Regions from separate parts of the Streptomyces sp. NPDC059224 genome, predicted to be linked through region 2. Evidence: riboswitches for the same ligand, from Rfam matches in the RefSeq annotation. Region 2 holds a riboswitch; each other region holds the start of a gene.

Region 1 (2,192 bases), on a different contig from region 2:
ACTCGTCCCCCGGGCTGTCTGATTCGTCCTCTTCATCTGGTTCATCGGATTCATCTGGTTCATCGGATACCGGATCGTCCGACTCCTCGCCGGACGCGTCGGGCGCCACGGACCCGGACTCGGCCACCCCGTCCCCGAGTGGGAGGGGCGACTCCGGCAAGGGCGCCTCCACCGGCTCCACGAAGACGGACAAGTCGGGATCCAAAGGCTCCGGCACCCCGGAGGTGAGCGAGAACCCCGTGGTGCCCGAAGCCGACGACTCGGACAATTCGTGGCAGACGGGCAGCTCTTGGGATCTGGTCGACACGGGAGCCGTCAGCAGCAGCGGCAAGCACCGCGGCGGCTCGGCGGACGAAAGCGTGACAAACGGTCAGAGTGCGACGTCTTCCGGACGTCACGCCTCCCCGGGTGCCGGCACCTACACCGTGCGGGACGGCGACACGCTCGCCTCCATCGCCGACTCCCTTGACCTCGACGGCGGATGGCGCGCGCTCTTCGCCGCCAACAAGGCGGACATCGGCACCGACCCGAACCACATCGCCCCCGGTCAGACCCTGAAACTCAGTAGCTAAACGGATTGAAACCGGCGGGAGTTGACGCTTCCGCCCGCCCTATTTCGAAGCCAAATGTCCGCTTTGGTGAAAGTGTGGGATGAGTCTCAGAAGCCCTGATCATCTTTGATATTCGCCGGATCGCCTGTTTACGGTCGAGGCCGCTCGTCACCACGAGCCCCGGCCGCCGCAACGCCGAGTCCTGCCAGCGGCCACCCGGGAACAGTCGTCGCGTCAAGCGCCGTAGGCAGGAGCGGGGGACCCAAGGTAGGTGCCGGGACCGGTGGTTGAGGCTGCCGTGTCCGGCTCGGGGTGAAGCCGCGCACCGTGAGGTGTGCGGCCGGGCAACTCATTCGGCCCGAACCCGACAGCTCACCTCGCAGGCGTCGGTGAGGGGATCCTCCATGCTGTTTTCCGGCAAGGGCAAGCACCGTCGTCCGTCCAAGGCCGCCCGCGTCGCCGCGCTCGCCGGCGTCACCGGTGTCGCCATCGCCGCTCCGCTGATGGCCACCGGCACCGCCTCGGCCGCCACCGCCTCCGAGTGGGACGCCGTCGCCCGGTGCGAGTCCGGTGGCAACTGGGCCATCAACACCGGCAACGGCTACTACGGCGGTCTGCAGTTCTCCGCCTCCACCTGGGCCGCGTACGGCGGCACGCAGTACGCCGCGCAGGCCAACCAGGCCACCAAGGCGCAGCAGATCGAGATCGCCGAGAAGGTTCTCGGCGCGCAGGGCAAGGGTGCCTGGCCGGTCTGCGGCACGGGCCTGTCCGGCGCCGCCCACACCGGCGGCAGCACCAGCTCGTCGAGCAGCGGCACCGCCACCCGCTCGACCGACACCCAGGCCGCCTCCCGCTCCGCCGAGCGTCCGGCCGCCAAGAAGACGGTCACCACCCCGACCGGCAAGAAGGTCAAGAAGGGCGACGGCGAGTACAAGGTCGTCAAGGGCGACACGCTCAGCTCGATCGCCGAGAAGCACAAGGTCAAGGGTGGCTGGCAGGCGCTGTTCAAGCTGAACAAGGACATCGTCGACGACGCCGACTTCATCTACCCGGGCCAGCAGCTGCACCTCAAGTAGGCCCCGGGAGGCGGGCACCCCGAAGTGACAGGCGGCGCCCGGCCGAACCACAGCGCTCACACAACCGTGGTCCCCGCGGTGAGGACCACATGAGGGCCACCCCCGTCCCCCACGGCTCCCCGCTCCGGTGCGTCTTCCCCCGTACGCGCCGGGGCGGGGTTTCTCTTTGTCCTCGTGCGGTGGTCCTCTCCTTGACCCGCTCTTCTTCCGTTCTTCATCGGACCCCCCTTTGTTCCGTGCATGAACAATGAGTACCGTCTCTGTGTCCACGGGCCGGTCGGTCGGCTGGCTCACGGGCCCGGGACGGTTAGGCTCTAGTCGCAAGGCTGAGCAAGGGCCGACCAGGCCCGCGTGCGCCCGCACAACCAGCGTCACATCCCAAGAAGGAGATGCTCGTGCCGTCCATCGACGTCGTCGTAGCCCGGGAAATCCTGGACTCCCGAGGCAACCCCACGGTCGAGGTCGAGGTCGGCCTCGACGACGGCAGCACGGGTCGTGCCGCCGTTCCCTCCGGCGCCTCCACCGGCGCCTTCGAGGCCATCGAGCTCCGTGACGGCGACCCCAA
Region 2 (2,192 bases):
CTGGACGGACGCCCGTCGGACACCTGGGACATGGGGAGTCGTACCGTGGGCCCCGCGGACGCGCTGGACGACGGGGCCGCCGACGCCCGGATCCCGGCTCGTCTCCTGCCCGCCCCGCTGATCGCCGCACCCCTCTCGTCCCTGCGCACCACGTTCCTCGCGGGCGTCGCCACGTTTCCTCGCCACCTGCGGCGTGCGCGCCCGCCGCGGCCTCCTGCCGGACACCGGCGCCGCCACCGGGATCGTCACCGTGCTCACCGTCGCCGCCCTCGCCATCGGCATCAACCGGATCGTCCGCCTCGGCGACCGGCGACCGGCGACCGGCGACCGGCGACCGGCAGGAGGCCGCGGCGGGCGCGCGGCCGAGGTGCGCCGGTGCACCGGCGGCGGCCCGCCGGACGGCACGGCGCTGCCTCGCCGTGCGGCGGTCCCTGGGGCGTGGGCACCCGTCCCCGCCGGGGTCGTCACTCTCGGTGCACGTCCGACCGCCCTCCGCGCACCATCTGAGTCACCATCAAAACGCGTGTGACTCCTGAGTCGCGCGGAATGCATGGTCAACTCGACCGTTTTTGATTGGTCATGGCAGGTAAGTCCAGGCTTCGAATGCGTAATGATCAAGGAGAACGGCTTGGAATCTGCCATCCGGGTCTATTAACGTTCGATAACGCAGCGCGGTCGTCCCAGCCGTCACCCGCGACGGCTCCGTGCGCACGCGCCGAATCCCGCAAGGGAACCGGGGAACCACCACCATGGGGTGAATCGCGCAAGTACCACCGGGCACCAATCGGTCGGTATACGCGCGTAGGAGACCTTCCTGCTCCGAACCCGTCAGCTAACCCGGTAGGCAGCGGAAGGAAAGGAGTGCGCCCGCGTGGCGTCCAACCGGCCTGCTCCGACAGCCCCGTTCGTGCCCAGCCAGCGTCAGCCCGACGTCTACGGCTACGACGGACACCGCACCGACGAGGGTCCCTGGGAGGAGTGGAACCCCACCGAGGAGTCCCTCGCCCCGGTTCGTGGCCGGCACCGGGTCGCCAAGCAGCGCGGCGGCGGTCTCGCCCGCAGCTCCACGGTCCTCGGCGTCGGCGTCATCGCTGCCGTCGGCGCGGGCGGCATGGCCAGTGCCAACACGGGCAAGCCGCCGGTCTCCATCTCGCTGCCCGACCTGCCGTCCTCCGTCGACTCCCTGCTCGGCGACGGCGGCGGCCACCAGGCCACCCAGACCGCGCTCAGCAGCGTCACCACGACGACCGCCACCGACGCGGACTCCTCCTCCGACGCCGGTGAGGCGCTGCGCAGCCGGATCATCGCCCAGGCCGAGCAGCAGCAGACCCAGATCGACGTCAAGGCCACCGCCAAGGCCGTGGCCGCCGCCGACAAGGCGGTCTCCGACGCGGAGGCCAAGGCGGAGAAGGCGGCGGCCGCCAAGGCCGCCGACGCCAAGGAGCAGGCGCAGGCCGCCGAGAAGGCGCAGGCCGAGCAGAAGCGGCTCGCCGCGCTGGCCAAGCAGTACACGCTGCCGGTCGTCTCCTACACGATCACCGGCACCTTCGGGCAGGCCGGCTCCATGTGGGCCTCCGGCTACCACACCGGTCTCGACTTCGCCGCCCCCACCGGCACCCTGATCAAGGCCGTGCACAGTGGCACCGTCACGGAGGCCGGCTGGGCCGGCTCGTACGGCTACCGCACGATCCTCACCCTCGACGACGGCACCGAGCTGTGGTTCTGCCACCAGTCCTCGATCGGCGTCAAGGTCGGCCAGAAGGTCGCCACCGGAGACGTCATCGGCCGGGTGGGCGCCACCGGCAACGTCACCGGCCCGCACCTCCACCTGGAGGTCCACCCCGGCGGTCAGGCCACCGGCATCGACCCGATGACGTGGCTGCGCGGCAAGGGCCTCACCCCCTGACGGAGCCCACTGAACCCCGGCGGCCCTGATGACGACCCCCCGACGTCAGGGCCGCCGGTCCGGTGCGTCCGGGAGTCGGAGGGGGCCTTCCGCTTTTACGAGAACTTCGCGTTGCGGCGCCATGGGTCCGCGGGCAGCCGGTGTTGAACTGAGGCATGACCCCTTCTTCCGTTTCTCCCGCTCCCCGCTCCCTCCGCAAGCTCGGCGCATCCGACCTCGAGGTCTTCCCGCTCTGCCTCGGCGGCAACGTCTTCGGCTGGACCGCCGACGAGGCAGCCTCCTTCGC
Region 3 (2,192 bases), on a different contig from region 2:
GCGGCCCGCCACCGCCACCGCGGTCGTCGTCGGCGACCTGACCGGCATCGACCTGGACGAACTGCTCGGCGAGACCCTGGGCGCCTGGCGCGGCACGGCCGCCCAGCCCCGGCCGGTGCCCCCGGTCACCGCGGACGACACCGGCCGTGTCGTCATCGTGGACCGCCCCGGGGCCGTCCAGACGCAGCTGCTCATCGGCCGCGTCGGCGCCGACCGGCACGACCGCGTCTGGCCCGCCCAGGTGCTCGGCACCTACTGCCTGGGCGGCACCCTCACCTCCCGCCTGGACCGCGTCCTGCGCGAGGAGAAGGGCTACACCTACGGCGTCCGTGCCTTCGGGCAGGTGCTGCGCTCCGCCCCCGACGGCAGCGGCGCCTCGATGCTCGCCATCAGCGGCTCCGTGGACACCCCGAACACCGGCCCGGCGCTCCAGGACCTGTGGACGGTGCTGCGCACCCTCGCCTCCGGGGGCCTCACGGACGCCGAGCGTGACGTCGCCGTGCAGAACCTGGTCGGCGTGGCGCCGCTCAAGTACGAGACGGCGGCGGCCGTCGCCGGCACCCTGGCCGACCAGGTCGAGCAGCATCTGCCGGACGACTTCCAGGCCACCCTCTACCGGCAACTGGCCGCCACCGGCACCGTGGAGGCCACCGCGGCGGTCGTGAGCGCCTTCCCGGTCGACCACCTGGTGACGGTCCTGGTCGGCGACGCGGCGCAGATCAAGGAGCCCGTCGAGGCCCTCGGCATCGGCGAAGTGACGGTCGTCGCCGCGGAGTAGCGGGACGCGTGCGCCCGGAGCCCTGGTGACCCTCGGGTCACCGGGGCTCTGAAATGTCCGAATTGGGGCGGAGGTTGCCTGTCTGCCCTGTGGGATGCGCGACAAAAACCGCGATCCGTTTGAGGATTGCGAGGACGCCCTCATAGGTTCTTCCGGACTGTCCGCCAGGCACCGAGCCGCGCCCGCGGCACCGGACAGTCATCGCCGAGTCCCCGTACGGCGCGAGCCAGGGGAGCCGGGGACCCATGCAGTCCCTGGGGTGAATCGGACGCCCGCGCGAGCCGCGAGGGCGCCCGTAGGAGACCTTCCTGCTCCGAACCCGTCAGCTAACCCGGTAGGCGAGAGGGAAGGAAAGGACCAGCCTCTACATGGCGTTCATGTGCGCCTCCGGGAAGCACCGTCGTCCCGGCCGGGTGAAGCGCACCACCGCGCAGGCCGCCGGTATCGCGGCCCTCACCACCACAGGTGTCATCGGCACCGTCTCGGCAGCCCCGGCGCTCGCCGCGGAGAACTCGGTCGAGCAGACCGGCCTCACTCCGGTGATCACGGTCAGCGACTCGGTCGCCGAGCAGATCGACGCCCAGGCCGCCGCGCAGACGGCGGCCGCCGAGCGCAAGGCGGCCGAGGAGGCCGCGCGCAAGAAGGCGGCGGCCAAGGCCAAGAAGGAGCGCGAGGCCGAGGTGCGTGCCGCGCGGGAGGCCGAGCGCAAGCGTCTCAACGCCTTCGTCGCGCCGATCTCCGACTCGTACGTCTCCACCGGCTACCGGACCGGCGGCTCCCTGTGGTCCTCCGGCGCCCACACCGGCATCGACTTCCACGCCGCCACCGGCACGGTGGTGCACGCGGTCGGTACCGGCACGGTCGTCTCCACCGGATGGGGCGGCTCGTACGGCAACCAGATCGTCATCAAGATGGCCGACGGCATGTACACCCAGTACGGCCACCTGTCGTCGATAGGAGTCTCGGTGGGGCAGAAGGTCACCCCGGGCGAGCGGATCGGCCTCTCCGGCGCGACCGGCAACGTGACCGGCCCGCACCTCCACTTCGAGGCCCGCACGACCCCGGAGTACGGCTCGGACGTCGACCCGGTCTCCTACCTCCGCAAGCACGGTGTCGACGTCTGACCCGAACGCGGCGACGACCGTGTGACGTCACGCGGCGAGTGTGCCGAAGCCCCGGCTCCCGAGCCGGGGCTTTCGTCGTTTTCGTGAACCCGATGTCCAAAAAATATGCATGGATTCAGGGCCGCCGTCGGAAATTCCCGCTCATTGCAATAGAGTCACGGAACGGACGCCACTCGGCGGCGTTTCACGGGGATTAAGGCGGAGGTCGGACATGCGTATTCCGGCGCACTCGGTATGCACGGCGATCCGGGACGACATCGTCGCGGGTGTCTACGAGCGCGGCAGCCGGC
Region 4 (2,192 bases), on a different contig from region 2:
CGCCGCGTCCGGGGCCGACGCGGCGTACGCGGCGGCGGGATAGGCGGCCTCCGCGGTGGCCGCCGGCGTGCTGAGGTAGGCGGCGGCCGCGTCCTGCGCGACGCCCGGGAAGAAACCGTTGTCCATCGGGCCCGGGACGGGCGCAGGCGTCTGGAAGGCGCCCGTGTCGGCGGGGTACGCGGCCTGGAAGGCGTCCGTGTGCGCGGGGGGCACGGAGGGAAACCCGCCGGTGTCGTCCGGCATCCGGAACGTGCCCGTGGCGCCCGGCGTCATGACCCGGAAGGAGCCGGTGTCGCCCGCGCCCGCGGCCGGCATCGCACCCGTCTCCCCGCCCGTCACGGGCGGGAAGCCGTCGGTGGCGCCCGGGGTCATCACGCGGGAGCCGTCCGTGTTCGCCGGGAACCGGGACTGGACGGCGCCCGGGGTCATGATCCGGAAGGTGCCTGTGTCCGTCGCGGACACCACCGGGATGCCACCCGTCGTCTCCGTCACGGTCGGGGCCCGCGAGGAGCCGGTGTCGCCGTACCGCTCCGGCATGCCGGCGGGGGCCGACCACTGCTGCGCGGGGGCCTGGGCCTCGGGCGCCGGCCAGGGGGCCTGAGCCGCCTGCGGTGCCGGTGCCGGTGCCGGGACGGGAGCGGCCGGTTCGGGCGCCGCGATCGCGCGCTGTCCGGTGCGCTGGGACAGCAGCTCGCGCGCCTTGGCGATCTTCAGCTGGTACTTGGTCTTGGACGCGCCCGGCGTGGCCCGCTGCGGCGCGGCGGCGGGCAGCGCCTTGGGCGAGCTGGACGGTCCCGGGGGCAGTGCCGCGGGGGATCCGGCCGTCAGTTCCAGCGGGCGCCCCGCCGGTTCGCGGACGACCTCGATGTCGCTGTTCGCGGACGGCCCCGCGGTCAGCTCGGGCCGGGCCGCGCCGGTGCCCTCCAGCTGGCCGAGCAGGTCGGCCGCCATGGCGCTGACGGGGCGTCGCGGGCCGGGACGGGCGGGCTGCCGGTCGGAGGGCAGCGCCGCCGGGACACTCGGCCCCAGCCGCGAGCGCGCTCCGTCGAACCACTCGCGGGCGATGCTGTCGAGGCCCGGGTCGTCACGCCGGGGCCGCTTGAACAGCGGGACACCGCGGGACCGCGAGCCCCCGTTCATCGCGCGTGTGGCGTTGTAGTTCCCGGTGGCGTTCTCGGCCTGGTCGTAGAGGCTGTCGATCCGCTGTCGAACCTCGTCACGGCTCTCGGGCGCCATGGGGGTCGTGCTCCTTCCGTACTCCGCCGACCGGGTTAGCTGTCGGGTTCGGGCGGGTCGATCCGGAAGGCATGCCCTACGGCCGTCGCCCCTCAGGGCAGTTGGCCGATTCACCCCAGTGGTTCGGTTGGGTCCCCGGCTCCGGGAGGCCCCGTTGGGCACCGGATTGGGCGGAGGCCGCGCGGCCCGACGGGATTCGCCGGGGGGAGCCGAGCGGCTTGCCCGTCAACTTAGCCAACTTGTGTCACTCGTGTGAAGGTTGAAGTGGCTAATGTCCGATACGTAATTGTGATGTTCGTCGTAGCGTTCGAGGTGCCGGAGCGGTGTCGTGGGCGACCGGACGGCTGCTTCCTATGAGATCGCCGTGAATTCGTGGGGCCGTTGAACACGGCGGCGCCGGGCCGCGTACAGGGCGGGGGATTTCCATGTCCGGCCCGACCACGACACGCAGGGGAACGACCTTGAGACCCAACAGGCGCAGACGCCCGACCGGCGCACAACGAGCGACCTTCGCAGCGGTCGCCCTCATGCTCGGCGGCGCAACACTGGTCGCGGTGAACGTCTACGCCTCGGCCACCGAAGGCGGTTCGGACCAGCAGGCCGGGCAGACCGCCCAGGTGCTGTCCGCGCCGACCGTCTACTGCCCCGACGCCGGCAGCCGTCTGACGGACGTGCCCGACGCGGCCCGGGCCGACGTCGACGGTGAACTCGCGCAGCTGGACCAGCAGATCGCGGCCGCCTACCAGCAGCTCAAGGAGTCGGCGGCGGCGATCCGGCAGAACCCCTCTCTCGCCGACCAGACGATTCTGGGTCCGCTGAAGGAGAAGCGGTCCGAATCCCTCCAGCGCATCGCCGACGCCATCGGCCGGGAGGGCGACCGCCCCGAGGGCCTCGACGACCTCGCCCCCTGCACCCTGCGCTCCTCGGACCAGGGCGGCGGCCAGTCGGCGTCGCCG

Evidence for each region. Region 2 has a riboswitch for cyclic di-AMP ahead of ACFXI4_RS15580 (M23 family metallopeptidase). Riboswitches for the same ligand answer to the same signal wherever they lie in the genome.
Region 1: another riboswitch for cyclic di-AMP. It lies ahead of ACFXI4_RS39635 (transglycosylase family protein); the one in region 2 lies ahead of ACFXI4_RS15580 (M23 family metallopeptidase).
Region 3: another riboswitch for cyclic di-AMP. It lies ahead of ACFXI4_RS21010 (M23 family metallopeptidase); the one in region 2 lies ahead of ACFXI4_RS15580 (M23 family metallopeptidase).
Region 4: another riboswitch for cyclic di-AMP. It lies ahead of ACFXI4_RS09435 (C40 family peptidase); the one in region 2 lies ahead of ACFXI4_RS15580 (M23 family metallopeptidase).

What each region holds. Positions count from the first base shown of each region.
Region 1 is NZ_JBHZAN010000053.1:38,391-40,582, reverse strand. It holds gene ACFXI4_RS39640 (transglycosylase family protein) at 1-572, shown strand, start outside; cyclic di-AMP (ydaO/yuaA leader) riboswitch at 781-952, shown strand; gene ACFXI4_RS39635 (transglycosylase family protein) at 956-1,627, shown strand; gene eno (phosphopyruvate hydratase) at 2,017-2,192, shown strand, end outside.
Region 2 is NZ_JBHZAN010000013.1:21,709-23,900, reverse strand. It holds gene ACFXI4_RS15585 (hypothetical protein) at 194-529, shown strand; cyclic di-AMP (ydaO/yuaA leader) riboswitch at 704-864, shown strand; gene ACFXI4_RS15580 (M23 family metallopeptidase) at 872-1,906, shown strand; gene ACFXI4_RS15575 (aldo/keto reductase) at 2,062-2,192, shown strand, end outside.
Region 3 is NZ_JBHZAN010000018.1:69,357-71,548, reverse strand. It holds gene ACFXI4_RS21015 (M16 family metallopeptidase) at 1-778, shown strand, start outside; cyclic di-AMP (ydaO/yuaA leader) riboswitch at 971-1,134, shown strand; gene ACFXI4_RS21010 (M23 family metallopeptidase) at 1,147-1,902, shown strand; gene ACFXI4_RS21005 (GntR family transcriptional regulator) at 2,114-2,192, shown strand, end outside.
Region 4 is NZ_JBHZAN010000007.1:113,874-116,065, forward strand. It holds gene ACFXI4_RS09435 (C40 family peptidase) at 1-1,236, opposite strand, end outside; cyclic di-AMP (ydaO/yuaA leader) riboswitch at 1,245-1,419, opposite strand; gene ACFXI4_RS09440 (DUF1996 domain-containing protein) at 1,764-2,192, shown strand, end outside.